One region of the Embleya scabrispora genome, then DNA from elsewhere that is predicted to be linked to it. Evidence: riboswitches for the same ligand, from Rfam matches in the RefSeq annotation. Region 1 holds a riboswitch; each other region holds the start of a gene.
What was found. A riboswitch is a leader RNA that binds a small molecule or an ion and turns the genes downstream of it on or off. The one in region 1 is predicted to bind cobalamin.
Positions count from the first base shown of each region.

Region 2: linked by a shared signal. The riboswitch ahead of B4N89_RS27105 (CoA-acylating methylmalonate-semialdehyde dehydrogenase) and the one ahead of B4N89_RS36380 (cob(I)yrinic acid a,c-diamide adenosyltransferase) in region 1 are both predicted to bind cobalamin.
Region 3: linked by a shared signal. The riboswitch ahead of B4N89_RS20050 (energy-coupling factor ABC transporter permease) and the one ahead of B4N89_RS36380 (cob(I)yrinic acid a,c-diamide adenosyltransferase) in region 1 are both predicted to bind cobalamin.

Region 1 covers NZ_MWQN01000003.1:131,634-137,677, reverse strand. Annotated here, with positions in the region: gene B4N89_RS36390 (PP2C family protein-serine/threonine phosphatase) at 1-474, opposite strand, end outside; gene B4N89_RS36385 (serine hydrolase domain-containing protein) at 693-2,228, opposite strand; cobalamin riboswitch at 3,215-3,402, shown strand; gene B4N89_RS36380 (cob(I)yrinic acid a,c-diamide adenosyltransferase) at 3,445-4,038, shown strand; gene B4N89_RS36375 (enoyl-CoA hydratase/isomerase family protein) at 4,502-4,945, shown strand; gene B4N89_RS51980 (NAD(P)-binding domain-containing protein) at 4,980-5,588, shown strand; gene B4N89_RS51975 (hypothetical protein) at 5,700-5,999, opposite strand.
Region 2 covers NZ_MWQN01000001.1:6,213,624-6,219,667, reverse strand. Annotated here, with positions in the region: gene mmsB (3-hydroxyisobutyrate dehydrogenase) at 1-416, opposite strand, end outside; gene B4N89_RS27115 (enoyl-CoA hydratase/isomerase family protein) at 413-1,498, opposite strand; gene B4N89_RS27110 (acyl-CoA dehydrogenase family protein) at 1,495-2,637, opposite strand; gene B4N89_RS27105 (CoA-acylating methylmalonate-semialdehyde dehydrogenase) at 2,641-4,140, opposite strand; cobalamin riboswitch at 4,347-4,515, opposite strand; gene B4N89_RS27100 (cob(I)yrinic acid a,c-diamide adenosyltransferase) at 5,430-6,023, opposite strand.
Region 3 covers NZ_MWQN01000001.1:4,533,011-4,539,054, forward strand. Annotated here, with positions in the region: gene B4N89_RS20025 (Fpg/Nei family DNA glycosylase) at 1-141, shown strand, start outside; gene B4N89_RS20030 (PP2C family protein-serine/threonine phosphatase) at 197-1,306, shown strand; gene B4N89_RS20035 (energy-coupling factor ABC transporter ATP-binding protein) at 1,319-2,158, opposite strand; gene cbiQ (cobalt ECF transporter T component CbiQ) at 2,155-2,898, opposite strand; gene B4N89_RS20045 (energy-coupling factor ABC transporter substrate-binding protein) at 2,902-3,285, opposite strand; gene B4N89_RS20050 (energy-coupling factor ABC transporter permease) at 3,282-3,995, opposite strand; cobalamin riboswitch at 4,024-4,232, opposite strand; gene B4N89_RS20055 (RDD family protein) at 4,394-4,939, opposite strand; gene B4N89_RS20060 (class II aldolase/adducin family protein) at 5,078-5,938, opposite strand.

The sequences.
Region 1 (6,044 bases):
GCTGTAGGCGCGTTTGCTCACGAGGAGCAACCCCACCAGGAGCGCGAGGTCGCACGCCTCGTCCAGGACGGCGTCGCCGGCTTCGTCGGTTTCCAGGCCCAGGACGCCCAGGCGTTCGGCGCCGTCGACGAGAGGCAACCACAAACGCCTGGTGGGCGCTTCGCCGGACTCGACGTCGTCGGCGCCTGCCGGCGACTCGACGAGTTCGACGCTCTGGAAGGCGCGGCCGGCCAGCGTGGCATCGATGCGAAGCTCCGCCTCGGGAGCCACGTCCGCCGTCCCGGCGCGCTCCCCTGAGCCGGGGACCAGGCGGAGAATCTGCTGTTGCACGTCCACGAGGTAGATCAGTGAGCGGGCCAGGCCCAGCGCCCGGGCATGAGCGGCGATCAGCCCCGGAAGGTCCTCCAGAACGGCGTGGCGACTCGCCCGGAGCAGACCACCCGCCGTGATCGCGTCGTTCGAAAGAGGCTTCACACGGCACCCTGTTCCTGATTGCCCGCATTCCCGGCGGTCGGTCACGACGGCGTCGGATGACCCTCCCGGGCAGCATTCGAACATAACAGACATGACCCCCGTGACCGTCGCGATACCCGAGCCCGGCGTCTTCGCCCGGCTCGGACGGTGGTCGTCCGCGCCGTCCGGCGCGAGCGGGACCCTTGTTGACCTGATGGACAGGCATCCCGTGCGCGGGGTCAGGGAATCCGTGGCAGGACCCGGTCGCTCTGGCATACGTATCGCGTGCCGTCCAGTGTGAAGCACTTGAGCGGTTCCCAGTCGCGAACGCCGGGCAAGCGGTGGACGTACAGGTCCCGGCCGGCGGGGTGGAGTTCGAACTCGTCGGGTGTACCTCCCGTGAAGGTCCGGCGCAGGAACAGCGCACCGCCGCGTTCGAGGATTTCCTCGAGCACTCCCACGCGTTGGTATCGGCCCAGGTAGCCTCCCGCGTCGTGCGGTGGTTTGGTGCCGTCGGGGGTGTGCGGTGGGCGGGGCGCGACGCCGGCGAGGTCGGTGAAGACCTCCCGGTACAGGTCGTGGTACAGCGCCTGGGCGTCGCCTCCGTTGGTGAGCAGAACGACCGCGATGCGGGCATCGGGTAGCACCCTGAGATAGGACGACTGCCCCTGGGTCCTGCCGTCGTGGCCGTACACCGCCCGGCCGTTCCAATCCCAACGGGCCCATCCCAGGCCGCGGGTTTCGCCGTTGTCCGGGGTGTTGGGCGTGGCCGTCCGGAACGAACGCATCTCCTCGGCGGCGCGTGCCGACAACAGTCGGGTGCCGTCGGGTCCGAGGCCGTCGTCCAGGTGCAGGCGGACGAAGGCGAGCACGTCGCCGACGCTGGAGCACACGATGCCGGCCGGGCCCGAGGAGCGGGGTATCCACGTCGGGTCGACGCGCGGCCGCCCGTCCGGGCCGGAGGTGTGACCGGCGGCGGCTCGATGCGCGAGCACGTCCTCCGGCAGCGTGTGGCTGCGAGTCAGGCCCAACGGCCGGATCACACGTTCGCGCAGCGCGGCGTCCCAGGTCGTACCGGTGCGGCGTTCGATCAGTCGGCCGGTGAGGATCAGACCGACGTTACAGTACGAGCACGCGCGGCCCAGTGGGTGGACCGCCGGAACGTCCTTGAGCAGGGCGGTGAACCGCTCCAGGCAGTCGTCGCCGCGCCCGGTGTCGGGGAGCACGTCGCCGTCGATCCCGCTGGTGTGGGCGAGCAGGTGACGCAGTGTCAGGCGCCTGGTGCGGTCGGGGTCGGGCAGGCGCAGCTCGGGCAGGTAGCGTACGACCGGCGTGTCGAGGTCGACTGAGCCCTCGTCCACCAGGCGCATGGCGAGTGTGGCGGTCCAGACCTTGGTGATGGAGCCGATCTGCCAGAGCGTGTCGGGCGTGGCCTCGATACGGTCGTCGGCGTTGGCCAGACCGGTGGCGACCTTGACGATCCGGTCGCCGACCAAAATGCCCAACGCGGCGCCGGGGACCTCGTGTCGGCCGGCTAGCGTGGCAAGCCTGGAGCGCCAGTGCCGGGTCATGGACGTGTCGCCCGCGGGGTCCGCCTCGCCCGGGGGCGCGTCGTTCGCGTGCGCGGCCCGCGCGGTGCCGACGACCGCCGCTCCGGCCGTGCCCGCCACTGCGGCGGCGGACAGTGATCCGCGCAGCACGGTGCGCCGGGTGGGTGTGCCGCGGGTGCCGTCGGCGGCTTTCGCGGAGGAAGGGATCCGGGGAGGGAGGGTCACGGGTCTGCCTCTCGATCGATGTCGGTCGTGCAGGCGGGGAAGCGACCGGATCGTGCGCTCCCGAAGACGCCGCCCGTCGCGCCGTTGCGCCGTCTCGCCGTCGCGCCGTCTCGCCGGGAACACGGCGTCCACACGCGGCGCGTCCCGGCGACGTCGCAACCCCGGGTGCGGGCGCGTCGCTTCCCGTTCGACGAGCGTAGGAAGCGAGGTCTCGAGCGGCATCGTTCTCACGTGGGAGGATGCGGATACCTCTCCGGTGCCCCGGACCCCCACCGCCGGTCGCGTGGACCCGGGAGGAAGATCAGCCGTCCGGGGGGTCCGGAGATCCGCGTCGGTGTGCGTGACCTCGCGCGTTCGGTGCCCGAGCCCACGACGGCCGCCGAGTTGTGGTGCGTTCGCCGCGGGGCGCCGAGTGCCACGCCGCGTCCGGGCGGGACTTCCCTGGGTTCGCGGCGTTCATCGGCAACGGCGGCGAGCCGCACACGTCGCCCGGGTGGAAGGCGCGGTCGGCCGGGGCCCGTTTTTCCGACCGACCGCCGAATCCGGCGAGGCCGGTTCGACTCGGAACGCCTTCGGGGACGGCGCGCATCGGCGCGCCGTCCCCAAGGCGCCTTTCCGGGCCCGTGGCACGGCGACCCGGGGGACTCGGCGGCCGAGCGGGCACGCCGACGGCGGCACCGTCCCGACGTACGGGTCGCTGGGGCTCCTTCCCGCGGACCACGACGGGGAGGGCAGACGAGACACTCCGGCGGTGGGCATTCGGGCTCGCCGCCGGTTCCGGTTCCGGCGCCGGTGCGCCCGCTGGTGTGTCCGAGCACGTGAGGGATCGACGGCGCGCAGCGTGCGTCGGCGTGAGGTCGTGAGTCCCCTCTCCTCGACAGCGGGAGCCGCTCGTCGACAAGGGGGCCATGCCGCGACGCTCCGCCCTGGTCGAGTAGGAGTGCGTTTTGCCCATGGCGGGGCCCGTTCGGGGCCGGCGCTTGCGAGGGTCGCGTGGCATGCTATGGGCTGCTGTGCGACGGCGAAACCGAGGAAACCGGTGTAATTCCGGTGCGGTCCCGCCACTGTGATCGGGGAGCGACTCCCGTCAAGGCCACGGCCCCGCTTCGGGGTTGGAAGGCCGGGGGAAGTGTCGATCCGAGAGCCAGGACACTCACGTCGTCGCCACCTCGACACAACCGGGGCGGATTTCCCCGAGAGAGGCCGGTGGTTCGCCATGTCTGTGGTGCTGAGCCGTATCTACACTCGCACGGGAGACGCGGGCACGACCGCGTTGGGCGACAACTCCCGCGTCCGCAAGACCGATCCACGGATCGTCGCCTACGCCGACACCGACGAGACCAACGCCGCCATCGGTGTGGCGCTGGCACTGGGTTGCCTGGACGCGGAGTTGCGGAACGTCCTGGAAGGCATCCAGCACGACCTGTTCGACGTCGGCGCGGACCTGTGCGCTCCGATCCGCGACGGAGACGAACGCCTGCGGGTCCGTGAGGAGGACGTGTCCCGCCTCGAGCGTCTGTGCGACACGTTCAACGAACGACTCGAGCCCTTGCGGTCGTTCGTACTGCCGGGCGGCGCGCCCGGCGCGGCGCTCCTGCACACGGCGCGGACGGCCGCCCGTCGAGCGGAACGCTCGGCGTGGGCGCTGGTCGACGCGGACGCGGAGTTGTCCGGCGGGGAGGCGGCGACAGTCAATCCGGTGTGCGTCCGATATCTGAACCGTCTGTCGGACCTGCTGTTCATTCTCGCGCGATCGGCCAACGATGGCGGGCGCGGTGACGTGCTGTGGAGTCCCGGCCGTAACCGCTGACGCCGGTCTCCACCGGGCTGCCGGCGAACATCGCGCCGGTCCTCGACAGGCGTGGCGGTACAAGGGACTCGGTTCGGGACGTTTGCCGAATCGCATTCTCGGCCTCGCCCCCGGCCGTCGTTGCGGCCCGGGGGCGAGTCTGCGGCCGCGTTCGACCGGATCCCGCGGCTCCGGCGGCGGCCAAGGGCCCCGAGGAACTGCCCCCATGCCTGCCCGCGTTCCCCTCGCGGCACTTGCCTCCGCCGGCCGATCCCGAACATCTCCGTGTCATGCGCGTGCGTCGCGCGCGGCCTGATCGAAGCGACCCGCCGACCCCACCTCCGAACCCGACCCGCCGGCAGGGCGCACTGGGCCGGAACGCGCCGAACCGGCCCAAGGCGCTCAGCGCGCTTCACCCGCGACATGGTCCGCCGCATCGACGCGGCACTGACCGCGAGCGGCGACATCCACCCACGACGCCGTCATGGACGGCATCGTGATGGACGGCGGGGTCGGCATCTCCGCACATGGGGCACTGCGCATCGTCACCGAACGTTCGACGATCGCCATCCCCGAGACCGGCATCGGCTTCGTCCCCTCACGTCACCTGGAGGCGGTGATCGAGGCATTGGCCACTCGGACACCGCCCGACGTCCTCGCCCACCTCACCGAGCCGACGCCCCCGGGCGAACTCGCCGAGCGCCGCGCCTGGATCAACGCGTGCTACACGCGCGACAGCGTCGAGGAGATCCTCGAACGCCTGGAGGACATCGGCGAACCGACGGCGAAACAGGCCGCCGAACAGATCCGCGCGAAGTCGCCGACCGCACTCGAGATAACCCTGGCGAGCCCGCGCCGTACCCGCGAACTCGATTACTCCAAAGCCGAGTTGGGACGGGGGAGTATCGGGTATCCAGCGCGGCGCTGACCGCCCCGACCTCGCCGCGAGTATCCGCGCCCAGGTGATCCACCAGCGCGGTGGCATTCGTCGAACTGGGCAACGCGGGCGGTCCGATGGCTACCAACCTGGTCGCCCGCCGGACACGCCGTCACCGGAGTCGACTCGGCTCCAAGGTATCGGACAGGCTCATGACCAGAGCGTGCGCGTCGCCGGATTCCCTGCGGAGACTGCAGCCGACGCGGACGTGGTGGTCACCGTGCTGCCCGGCGGGACGCACGTCCTCGACTGTTACCAGGGCCCGGACGGACTCCTGGGCACCGCGCCGGTGGGGGCGGTGTTCGTGGACTGCTCGACGATCGACGTCGCCGACGCGCGCGCCGCCGTGCGAGCGACGGGGCGTCGCGCGGTGGACGCGCCGGTGTTCGGGGGAGTGGTCGGCGCGGTCGCCGGCACGCTCACGCTCGTGGTCGGCGCCCAGGATGAGAACTTCGCGGCGATCGAGCCCGTACTGACCCCGCGATGGGTCGCCGTGTCGTGCACCGCGGTCCGCCCGGTGCCGGACAGGCCGCCTGCGTTGTCGGCGCGTTCGAGGGCGTGTTCGGCGGCGGCGAGCGAGGCGGTGACGAATGCCCGGTGCAGGGGTTGCGCGGTGGCGCCGCCGGCCAGGTGACCACCGCCGCGCGCGATCGCGTCGACTCACCGACATGCCCGCGGCCGGACCCGCCCGGCGGGGCGCGATCCGGCCGCGGGGGCCGCCCGAGCGACTTCTCGATCGTGTTGCTCAGCTGTATTGAACCCAGAGCTGCACATCGATGGGCCTGTTGTCGAAGCAGGTCCAGCGCAGCCACCGGCCGTGCAGTTCTCCGTTGCTTCCTATGCTCCTGCACGTGGACAGGGACGCATACCGGCCGTACACCACCCACGGCGTCGGAATGTCCGCAAGGTTCCGCGTCGTGTGTGCGTCGGTCACCTCCGACACGGCATCGGCGACGGGTGCCGCGGACACCGCCGGCGCGCCGGCGACGAGGCTCCCTCCGACAATGGCGAGGGTGACGGCCACACTTGCAAGCAGGCGTTTCATGTACGACTCCTCGTGGTCCGAAGGCCGGGGCGATGTCTCGTCCCC
Region 2 (6,044 bases), on a different contig from region 1:
ATGAATGTGAGCGTGCCGGCGACCGCGCCGACCACTCCCCCGGACACCGGCGCGTCCAGCGCGCGACGACCCGTCGCACGCACAGCGGCGTGCGCGGCGTGCGCGTCGGCGACGTCGATCGTCGAACAGTCGACGAACAACGCCCCGGCCGGGGCCGCGGCCAGGAGTCCGTTCGGGCCCCGGTAACAGTCCAGGACATGCGCCCCGCCGGGCAGCATGGTGACCACCACATCCGCGTCGACGGCGGCTTCCGCAGGGGATCCGGCGATACGGACACCCTTGTGCCGGGCCTGTTCCAAGGCCTCGAGGGCCAGGTCGAATCCGTTGACGACATGTCCGGCCGTGACCAGGTTGGCAGCCATCGGACCACCCATATTGCCCAATCCGACGAACGCGACGGTGCGGGTCGTCGTCATCGATTCACCTCCGTGGTCACGGACGCGAAGTCCAGGCGCGGGGCTCCCTCGGCCGGTGCCCGGAAGAAGCGGCCCACGTCCTCGGGCCGCACGGCGTCCAGCGTCGGGGGCGACCAGTTCGGTGTCCGGTCCTTGTCGATCACCTGGGCGCGGATGCCCTCGGCCAGGTCGGGTGCGGTCAGTGCGGCACTCGACACCCGATACTCCTGTTCCAACACGGCTTCCAAAGAGTCGAGTTCACGCGCGCGGCGCAGGCTCGCCAGGGTCACCTTCAGCGCGGTGGGCGACTTCGCGCGGATCTGTTCGGCGGCCTGCTTGGCCGCCGGTTCGCCGCTGTCCTCCAGTCGTTCGAGGATCTCCTCGACGTTGTCGCTCGCGTAGCACGTGTCGATCCAGGCGCGGCGCTCGGCGAGTTCGCCCGAGGGCGCCGGGTCTGCGAAGCGGCCGAGGACGTCGGCCGGCGTCCCGGTGGCCAACGCCTCGATCACCGCGTCCAGGCGGTGCGAGGGCACGAAGTGGTCGGCGAGGCCGCAGGCGATCGCGTCGCCCGCGCTGATCGCGGAGCCCGTCAGCGCCAGGTGCGTACCCGACTCGCCGGGGGCTCGGGCGAGCAGGTGGGTGCCGCCGACGTCGGGGACGAAGCCGATGCCGGTCTCGGGCATCGCGATCGTCGAGCGCTCGGTGACGATGCGCACCTTCCCATGCGCGGAGATGCCGACACCGCCGCCCATCACGATGCCGTCCATGACGGCGACGTAGGCCTTGGGATAGCGGGCGATGCGGGCGTTGAGCCGGTATTCGTCGCGCCAGAAGTCAAGGCTCGCGGTGCCGCCGGAGACGGCGTCGGCATGGATGGCGCGGATGTCGCCGCCCGCGCACAGGCCGCGCTCGCCCGCGCCGCTGATCACCACCAGCCGTACGCCGTCGTCGTATTCCCACGCGGTCAGCGCCGCGTCGATGCGGCGGACCATGTCGTGGGTGAGCGCGTTGAGCGCCGCGGGCCGGTTGAGCACGATCCGGCCCAGAGCACCCTGCCGGTGGGTCAGTACGGGCTGGTCGTGTTCGGTGGTGGGGGTGGTCATCGGGCCGCTCCGATCAGGGCGCGCGCGACGATCACGCGCATGATCTCGTTGGTTCCTTCGAGGATGCGGTGCACCCGCAGGTCGCGGACGATCTTCTCGATGCCGTAGTCGGCGAGATAGCCGTATCCGCCGTGCAGTTGCAACGCGCGGTCGGCCACCGAGAAGGCGGTATCGGTGGCGAACCGTTTGGCCATCGCGCACAGTTGGGGCGCCCTGGGGTCGTCCTCGTCGAGCGAGGACGCGGCGTGCCACACGAGCGTGCGGGCGGCCTCCAGTTCCGTGGCCATATCGGCGAGTTGGAACCGCAGGGCCGGTGCGTCGATGAGCCGCGCACCGAACGCCTCGCGGTCGGTGAGATGACGCACGGCGGCATCCAGTGCCGCCTGCGCGCCGCCCAGCGAGCAGGCGGCGATACCGATCCGACCGCCGTTGAGGCCGGCCATGGCGATCCTGAAGCCGTCGCCCTCGGCGCCGAGACGATGAGCGGCAGGCACCCGCACGCTCTCCAGGATCACCTGGCGAGTGGGCTGGGCATGCCACCCCATCTTGCGCTCGTTCGGCCCGAAGGACAGCCCGTCGGTGTCGGCCTCCACCACGAAGGCGGAGATCCCGTCGGCGCCGTCCCCGCCGGTGCGCGCCATCACCACGTACACCGCGGACGAGCCGGCGCCGGAGATGAACTGCTTGACCCCGCGCAGGACATAGTCGTCCCCGTCGCGGACCGCGCGGGTGGTCAGGGCTGCGGCGTCCGATCCGGCGCCCGGTTCGGTCAGGCAGTAGCTGGCCAGGTCGCGCATCGAGCACAGACCCGGCAACCAGCGGGAGCGCTGGTGCGGCGTCCCGTGCCGGTCGATCATCGAGGCGACCATGTTGTGGATGGAATAGTAGGCGGCGATGGTCGGGCAACCACCGGCCAGGGCCTCGTAGACGAGTACGGAGTCCAGTCGGCCGAGTCCCGAACCGCCCTCGTCCTCGCGGACGGTGACGCCGCCGAGGCCGAGTTCGGCGCCCTTGCGCAGGACGTCGACGGGGAAGTGTCCGGTGCGGTCCCACTCGATCGCGTGTGGGGCGAGGTGTTCGCGGGCGAAGTCGCGGGTGGTTTCGAGGATGGCGATCTGGTCTACGGTGAGCGCGGTCATCGGTCAGTCCATCGTCGGAATGTCGAAGTTCGCACTCTCGCGCGCGGTCGACGGCCAGCGCGAGGTCACCGTCTTCGTACGGGTGTAGAAGCGGATCGAGTCCGGGCCATGCTGGTTCAGGTCGCCGAATCCGGACCTCTTCCAGCCGCCGAAGGTGTGGTAGGCCACCGGCACCGGGATGGGCACGTTGATGCCGACCATGCCGGTGTTCACCCGGCGGGAGAAGTCGCGGGCGGTGTCGCCGTCGCGGGTGAAGATCGCCACGCCGTTGCCGTACTCGTGCCCGCTCGCCAGCCCCAGCGCGTCCTCGTAGGACGCCGCGCGGACCACGGACAACACCGGGCCGAAGATCTCCTCGCGGTACACCCGCATCGAGGGCGTCACGTTATCGAACAACGACGCGCCGACGAAGTAGCCGTCCTCGTGGCCCGGCACCCGCAGGTCCCGGCCGTCGAGGAGCAGCTTGGCGCCTTCGGCCACACCGATGTCCAGGTAGCCGCGCACCCGGTCGAGTGCGTCCCGGCCCACGAGCGGGCCGAAGTCGGCCTCGGGGTCGTGCGAGGGGCCCACCCGCAGAGTCGCGATCCGGGCGACGAGCTTGTCCACCAGCGCGTCCGCGGTCTCGGCGCCGACGGGAACCGCCACCGAGATGGCCATGCAGCGCTCGCCCGCGGAGCCGTACCCGGCCCCGATCAGGGCCTCGACGACCTGGTCGAGATCGGCGTCCGGCATCACGATCAGGTGGTTCTTGGCGCCGCCGAAGCACTGGGCGCGCTTGCCGTTCGCGGTGGCGGTCGTGTACACGTACTCGGCGATCGCGGTCGAGCCGACAAAGCCGAGCGCCTGGACGCGCGGGTCCTCCAGGAGCGTGTCCACGCTCTCCTTGCCGCCGTGGACCACGTTCAGCACGCCGGGCGGCAGACCGGCTTCCAGGAAAAGCTCGGCCAGGCGCAGCGGCACCGAGGGGTCGCGCTCGGACGGCTTGAGCACGAACGCGTTGCCGCAGGCGATGGCGGGAGCGATCTTCCACAGCGGGATCATCGCGGGGAAGTTGAAGGGGGTGATGCCGGCGACCACGCCGAGCGGTTGGCGCAGCGAGTGCACGTCGATCCCGCTGCCCGCGTTGTCGGTGAATTCCCCCTTGAGCAGGTGTGGGATGCCGGTGGCGAACTCCACGACTTCCAGGCCGCGTTGCAGGTCACCATGGGCGTCCGCGATGGTCTTGCCGTGTTCGGCGGACAGCAGCCGGGCGAGCGATTCGCGTTCGGGCTCGACCAGTTGCAGGAAGCGGGCCAGGACCCGGGCGCGCCGCTGGGGATTCCAGTCGGCCCACTCGGGCTGCGCCCGTTCGGCGTCGGCGATCGCCGTCAAGGTGTCGGCGCGATCCGCGAGAGGAACGCGGGCCTGTACCTGTCCGGTGTTGGGGTCGTACACGTCGCCGAACACGCCGGAGGTGCCAGTGACGTGCTTGCCGCCGATGAAGTGGGAAAGCTCGCGGACCATGAACGACCTGTCTCTCGTCAGGTGCGATCCGGAGGGGGAGGCATGACCGAAGCAGCCGGCTGCGGCGCGGGGGCGCGCGCGTGGTCGGCGACGGCTCGGGTCTACGTCGAAGTGGTCAGGAAATCCTGATGGCTTCGACGCGTGCAGGAACATCCGGGGCAAGGGCGCGGGCCGGTGTCATGCGTGTTTGCTCCATCCTCGTGGACAACACGGATATACCCGCGGCCGGTATCCTGACTTCCGGATCGACACACGCTGCCCGCCTTCCCGGCTTTCGCCAGTGGCGTGGTGCACGACAGCGCACTCCCCGGTCACAGTGGCGGGACCATGCCGGATTCACACCGGCTTCCCTGCACCGCGGACCTTGTAGTTCAGGACGATATAGTCGGACGTCCTAGTAAGTCCAGCGCCCGCGACCGCGAGTACATGTCCGGAACCAACGCCCGTCGCCGCGCGCCGACAACCTGTCGCCGATGCGGCCGCCGACCGCTCGTGGAGCCCCGCCGGCACTCTCGTTCGGCCTGCGCCTTCGCCGCCCCGACTTCCGCTTCGCACGCTCCGGCCTGGTGGATCTGCGCTCCCGGACCGACAGGGCGCCATCGCGTTCATCGGCCACGCCGCCCGATGCCCCTGCCTCGCACCGGGACGGCGAACCAACGCCGGGCGGGGCATAACAACGGACGAGTGAACAGTCGCCGCGAGACCACCCGCCTCGAAGCCGACCGCCGCTGGACCGCAGGCGGCAGGTTGGACCGAACGTGCGCCTCTTGGCCTCCCGCACACAAGGCGGACGGCGTGTCCGCGACGCGCTCGCCCGGGCGTCGCCGATGGAGCCTGTTGGAGCATCCTGCACCGATTCCGGACAGGACGGCCGAGCCGCTGCCCGGATACCGGGCGCGAGCTGCCCATGAACCGGTGGAGCACCTCATAGGGCGACGTGTCTCGACGATGGGCGTGGAACCCCGCGATGCGCGTCCGACCTGGGCGCGTCGGATGCGCGTTGTGTGTCGGCGACGCCGGCCGACACGGAGATGTTCCGGGTCGGCCGGGGGCAAGTGCCCGCGCAGGAGCGCACAGGAGCGCATGGAGAAAGCTCCTCGGAGCCTTCGGCCGCCACCGAAACCGCGGGATCCGGTCGCCGCGACCGCTGCCTCGCTACCCCGCCGCGGCGGCGGCCGGGTGGCAAGTCCGGGAACGCAATTCGGGTTGTCTCCCGAGCGAGTCCTTCGTGCCGCCACACCTGTCGAGAACCGGTGCGATATCGCCGGCGGAGCGGTGGCGGCGCGATGTCAGCGGTTGCGGCCCGGGCTCCACAGCACGTCGCCGCGCCCGCCATCGTTGGCCAACCGCGCGAGGATGAACAGCAGGTCCGACAGACGGTTCAGATATCGGACGCACACCGGGTTCACCGTCGCCGCCTCCCCGCCGGACAACTCCGTGTCCGTGTCGATCAGCGCCCACGCCGAGCGTTCCGCCCGTCGGGCGGCCGTCCGCGCCGTGTGCAGGAGCGCCGCGCCGGGCGTACCGCCCGGCAGTACGAACGACCGCAAGGGCTCGAGTCGTTCGTTGAACGTGTCGCACAGACGCTCGAGGCGGGACACGTCCTCCTCACGGACCCGCAGGCGTTCGTCTCCGTCGCGGATCGGAGCGCACAGGTCCGCGCCGACGTCGAACAGGTCGTGCTGGATGCCTTCCAGGACGTTCCGCAACTCCGCGTCCAGGCAACCCAGTGCCAGCGCCACACCGATGGCGGCGTTGGTCTCGTCGGTGTCGGCATGGGCGACGATCCGTGGATCGGTCTTGCGGACGCGGGAGTTGTCGCCCAACGCGGTCGTGCCCGCGTCTCCCGTGCGAGTGTAGATACGGCTCAGCACCACAGACATGGCGAACCACCGGCCTCTCTC
Region 3 (6,044 bases), on a different contig from region 1:
CGCAAGGACGACCACGGCGGCGAGGTGTACGTATACCGGCGCACCGACGCCCCCTGCCTGATCTGTGAAACCCCGGTGCGGACCGCCGAGTTGGTCGGGCGGAATCTGTTCTGGTGTCCCACCTGCCAGCCGTCGGCGTAACCTCCGGTTGGTTCCCGTTCGGTAGTGTCGCGGGGTGGCCGCGCCGACGAGCAGGATGAACCGGGCAAGCCGGACGGGCCGGCGGGCGGCGGCGGTGCGCCGGGGCCGGCGGATCGTGGCCTGGTTGCGGCATCGGGTGTTCCCCTCCGACGGCTTCGCGCTGGCCGGTCTGCTGGTCGCGGTCACCGCGTGCGGGCTGCTCTCCGACCTGAACGCCGACTGGTTTCCGGCGACCGCACCGGTCCTGCCGATCCTGGTCGGCGGTCTGGTGCTGCGCATGCCCAGCCTGCTGCTGCTCTACGCGGCGACCGCCGGGGTGCTGGTCGCGCAGGACCGGGTGCACGACCCCGACGAGGTCACCGTCGGCACCGTCCTGGTGGTCGCGGCGGTCGCCGGCATCGTGTTGTTGATGGCCCGGATGCGGACCCGGCTGGGCGTGCAGTGGACGCGCGGCGAGTCGATGTTGTTCGACCTGCGCGACCGGTTGCGGGCGCAGGGGGAGATGCCGGTGTTGCCGCCGCAGTGGCACACCGAGGTGGTGCTGCGGCCGGCCGGCGGGCAGTCGTTCTCCGGCGACTTCCTGGTCGCCGCCCGCAGTTCGACCGGTGGGCGGATGCTCGAAGTGGTGCTCGTCGACGTCTCCGGCAAGGGGCTGGCCGCGGGGACGCGGGCGCTGATGCTCTCCGGCGCGTTCGGCGGGTTGCTCGGATCGCTGCCGCCGCACGGATTCCTGCCGGCCGCCAACGACTACCTGCTCCGCCAGGAGTGGGCCGAGGGCTTCGCGACGGCGGTGCACGTGGTGCTCGACCTGGAGTCGGGCGAGTACGAGTTGTTGTCGGCGGGCCACCCGCCGGGTGTGCACTGGATCGCCGAGACCGGCCGCTGGCGGGTGGTCGAGGCGGCCGGCCCGCTCCTGGGCGTGCTCGACGACGCCACGTTCGAGGGGGTGCGCGGGCGACTGGACCACGGCGACGCGCTGCTGCTGTTCACCGACGGCATGGTGGAACTGCCCGGCGAGGACATCGCCACCGGCATCGACCGGTTCCTCGGCGAGGCGGAGCGGCTGGTCCGGGACGACTTCCACGACGCGGCGCGGCGGATCGTGGCGGCGGCCGGGCGCAACGTGGGCGACGACCGCGCGGTGGTGCTGCTGCGCCGACGCTGAACCCGGCCGCGGTCAGTGCGTACGCGGCTGCGCGGGCAACGCCAGGGCGGTCAGTTCGGCCGGAGTCCGGGGCAGCGTGCCGGGCGGGGCCACCCCGTGCGCGATCAGTACCGCGGCCACCGCGTGCGCCCAGGTCGGCCGCAGGCTCGCGGCGGCCAGCAGCGTGGTGTCCGCGAGCAGCTCCGCGGCCGGCCCGGTATGCAGCCGCCCGTCGGCGAGCACGGCCGCGTCGTCGGCCCAGCGCAGCGCCAGGTCCACGTCGTGGGTGGCCATCACCACCGTGGTCCCGGCCGCACGCAGCTCGGCGAGCGTGTCGAGCAGCGCCTCCTGACCGGCCGGATCCAGGCCCGCCGTCGGCTCGTCCAGGACCAGCACCTGCGGCCGCATGGCGACCGCGCCGGCGATCGCGACCCGCTTGCGCTGCCCGAAGGACAGCAGGTGCACCGGCCGCTCGGCCAGCTCGGCGATGCCGAGCGCGGCCAACGCCTCGGCCACCCGCGAGCGCACCTCGTCCGGCGCGAGCCCGAGGTTGAGCGGCCCGAACGAGACGTCCTGGGCCACCGACGCGGAGAACAGCTGGTCGTCGGGATCCTGCACGACCAGTTGCACCACCCGGCGCAGTTCGGCGAGTCCCTTGCGGTCGTGCCGGATCGGCGTGCCGTGCAGCTCCACCCGACCCGAACCCGGCACCAGGCCGCCGGTCAACAGCCGCAGCAGTGTGGTCTTGCCGCTGCCGTTCGGCCCGAGCAGGGCCAGTGCCCGGCCCGCCGGGACGGCCAGGGACAACCCGGTCAGTACCGGCGGCCCGTCCTCGTAGGCGTAGCCGACCTCTCGTACCCGCAGCGGAATCACGGCATCACCGATCCCAGGAGAAGAGTGGCGACGACGACCGCCGCCACGAGGAACACGGACCGGGCGACGAAGCCGCGCGAGACGGGCACCTCGTCCACGAGCACCCGCAACCGCCCGTCGTAGCCGCGCCCGGCCAGCCCTTCCTCCAGCCGCCGGGCCCGCGCGAACGCGTGCACGAACACCGCCGACCCCAGCCCCGCCACCGAACGCCACCGGGCCCGCCGGGTGCGATGCCCGAGCCGCCCGGCCTGGGCCTGGTTGATCCGGGCGGTGGTGTCGTAGAGCAGGAACAACATCCGGTACATCACCGCCGCCACGTCCACCACGGCCGCCGGCACACCCACCCGGGTCAGCCGGGGCAGCACGTCCGACAGCGGCGTGGTGAACGCGAACAACAACATCGCCAACCCGGCCGCACCGGAGCGGGCCACCAACTCGCCCGCGTGGCGCGGCCCGTCCGGCGCCCAGCCGACACCGTCCGCGCGGATGGACACGAGCAGCGTCAGCGCACCGGTCACCGCGAAGCCCAGCGGCGCGCGGGCCGCCCGCCACAACCGCCGGGCGGGCACCCGGGCGAAGCCCAGCGCGATCACCAGCACGGTGACCGCGACCAGCACCGCGCCGGGCCACGGCGGCAGCGCCACCGCGCACCCGAGCAGCCCGAGGGAGAGCACGGCCTTGTCGGCCGGATGGCGGCGGCGCCAGGCACTGGCATGCGCCGCCGCGTCGATCGGCAGCACGGATCAGCGACCCGGGACCGATACCGGGCCCTCCGCGGCAGCCGCCGGATCAGGGCCCGGGCCCGGCTCGTCGGGGGTGTCGCTCGCCTCGGGCGCGAGCTTTCGGCGGGTGCGCTTGACGCCGAACATGTACCCGACCACACCCGCGCCGAGCGCCGCCTGGAGCGCGAACAGGCCGGACTCGATCTCGCCGGACGGCGGTTCGTACAGCGGGCTGAACCACGGCTCGTAGTCCGGGTCGTTCTCGGTGATCGCGGTCTCGGCCTGGGTGTCGGCGCCCGCGAACGGCTCGTCCTTGTGGTCGCCCATGCCGAACACCACGGGCAGCGCCGCGAGCAGCACCACGGCCAGCACGATCAGCAGGTTGATCTTCGTCGAGCGCTTCACTTGCTCTTCTCCTCCTCGCGCACGGGCCGCGCGTCGGTCAGCACGCCGAGGCGGATCAGGTCACCGCGACTGGACTGCCGCAGCAGGCGCACCACCAGGACCGTCAACAGGCCCTCGCTGATCGCCAGCGGGATCTGGGTGAGCGAGAAGATGCCGCCGAACTTGGCCAGCGCGCCCGGGAATCCGCTGTCCGGGTCGGGGAAGGCGAGGGCGAGTTGCACGCTGGTGACGCAGTAGGTGCTCAGGTCCGCGACGAACGCGCCGGCGAACACCGCGACGTCCAGCGGCATGGTGCCGCCGCGCCGGTCCAGGAGCGAGCGGGCGAGTCGATATGCGCCGTAGCCGGCCCAGGGGCCGACGATCGCCATCGAGAACACGTTCGCGCCGAGCGTGGTCAACCCGCCGTGGGCGAGCAACAGCGCCTGGAAGAGCAGGGTGATCGTGCCGAGCACCGCCATGATCGGCGGCCGGAACAGGATGGCGCCCAGACCGGTGCCGGTGGGATGCGAGCAACTACCGGTGACGGATGGGATCTTCAGCGCGGACAGCACGAACGAGAAGGCGCCGGACGCGCCGAGCAGCAGGGTGTTCTCGGGCCGGTTGCGCACCTCGCGGGTGAGCGCGCGGGCGCCGTGGACGACGAACGGGGCAGACGCGACGCCCCAGGCGGCGGCGTGTTCCCAGGGCAGATAGCCCTCGGCGATATGCATGAGGAAGGGTCCCTCTCCAACACCTCGTGGACGGACGATCGCCGTGGCCGGTCTCCTGGCTGACGGGTCGTGCGTTCACGTCTCCGCCTTCCCGGGTCCGCGACAGCGGTCCCAGTGGCTTCCCGAGGCGACGAGTCAACGTTTCCGCGGGGGTGGAGGAGAACTTCCCGATCACAGTGGCGAGGGCCGCGCCGGCATCGAACCGGCTTCCCGAGCACCACGGCGAGCCGACACTAGTGGTCGAGTGGACATGGCGACAAGGTGGCATCTGCAAACCGTGCGCAAGGCCACAAGGTGGGCGGAGCGGCGGAGCAATAGCCGCATTCCGGGACGGCGCGACGACCCGTCGGGGCAGGAGCGCGGGCGGGGCACGGGGCCGGGCGGTCCGTGCCCGGGCCTCAGCGCAGCCCGGGGCCGCGCCCCCGGACCACCAGGGTGCCGGCGACCCGGTCGCCGATCCGCTGGCGCCGCTCGCTGGTGAGCACCGCGACCAACCCGATCGCACCGAGCGCGAACGCGTCCACGCACAACAGCACCCAGCGGATCGCCAGTTGGCGCCGCCCGGCCCGACCGCCGGACACGTCGACCACACGGATCCCGAACACCTGCATGCCCCAGGTGCGCCCGTCGTGCTCGGCGGGACGCAGCACCCAGTACCAGAACAGGATCGCCACCGCGACCACGAGCACACCGGCGGTGATCGTCGCGGTGAGCGGACCGCTGCGGATCGAGCCGTCGGGGTGGGTGGGCAGCAGCACGAACAGGAACATCGCCGCGCCGGGCAGCAGCGCGGAGGCGATCACGTCCACTACGAACTGGCCGATCCGCCGGTACAGCACCGACGGGCCGACCCGATGTGCGCTCGCCGGCAGCCACACCCGGGCGCGCGGCCCGACGGGATGGGCCGAGCGCGCGAACCGCTGCGGAAGGCTCCGTTCGTACATGTTCTTGTACTTTCCGCAACCGGGCGCGTTGACTCCCGGCAGGGCCGATCTCGCCGAGATTGCGCCCGGTCGGCGGACAACGGGCCCGACCGGGCGGCGGTGAAATGATCATGAATCGGCAGGATCGACTAAAAACGATCAGACCGTCATCGGGCCGTCGACTCCGAACAGGTCCGGCTCGGAGCGGCTGATCACGTCGTACAGCGGCTTGTAGTTGATCCACGCCACCGTGTCGTTGCCGAGCTGCTCCCGGGTCAGCCGCGCGTTCTCCGGCGAGATCGGCCGCAGCTCGCCCGCCGCCTGGGCCAACAGCTGGACCTGGCAGGAGCGCTCCATGGTGATGAACCACCAGGCCGCCGCGTCCACCGACCGTCCGACCGTAAGCAGACCGTGGTTGCGCAGGATCAGCGCCTTGTGCGTGCCGAGCGTCTTGGCGATCCGCCGTCCCTCCTCGGTGTCGAGCACCACGCCCGCGTAGTCGTCGAAGAGTTCGTGGTCCTCGTAGAACGGACACACGTCCTGGGTGATCGGCTCGAGCCGGATCCCCAGCGCGGACAACGCGCGCCCGTGCGTGGAGTGGCTGTGCGCCGCGGCGACCACGTCCGGGCGGGCCGCGTGGATCTGCGAGTGGATCGCGAACGCGGCCTGGTTGACGTGGAACCGGCCCTCGACGACCCGCCCCTCGTGATCGACCAGGATCAGGTCGTCCACGGTGATGTGCTTGAACGACATCCCGAACGGGTTGACCCAGAAGTGGTCGGCGAACTCGGGGTCGCGCGCGGTGATGTGTCCGGCCACCCCCTCCTCGAAGCCGAACCGGCCGAACAACCGCAGCGCCGCCGTCAGCCGCTCCTTGCGGTGTCGGCGCTCCTGCTCGACGGTTTCGAACGTGGGCGGCAGCGCGAAGCTCAGGTCGGTGGGCGAGACCGGTCGCGGCGGCGCCGACCGCTCGGTGCTCGGCGGGCCGTCCTGGGGGCGAGGCGCATCGGTGGCGGACATGTCCATCTCCTCGGGCTCGGGGCGCGCACGGGCGCCGCCGACGCTACCCGCGAGTCACATCCGTGGACAGCCTTGGGCGGGCGTCGGATCGCGCGGGAGCGGCGGG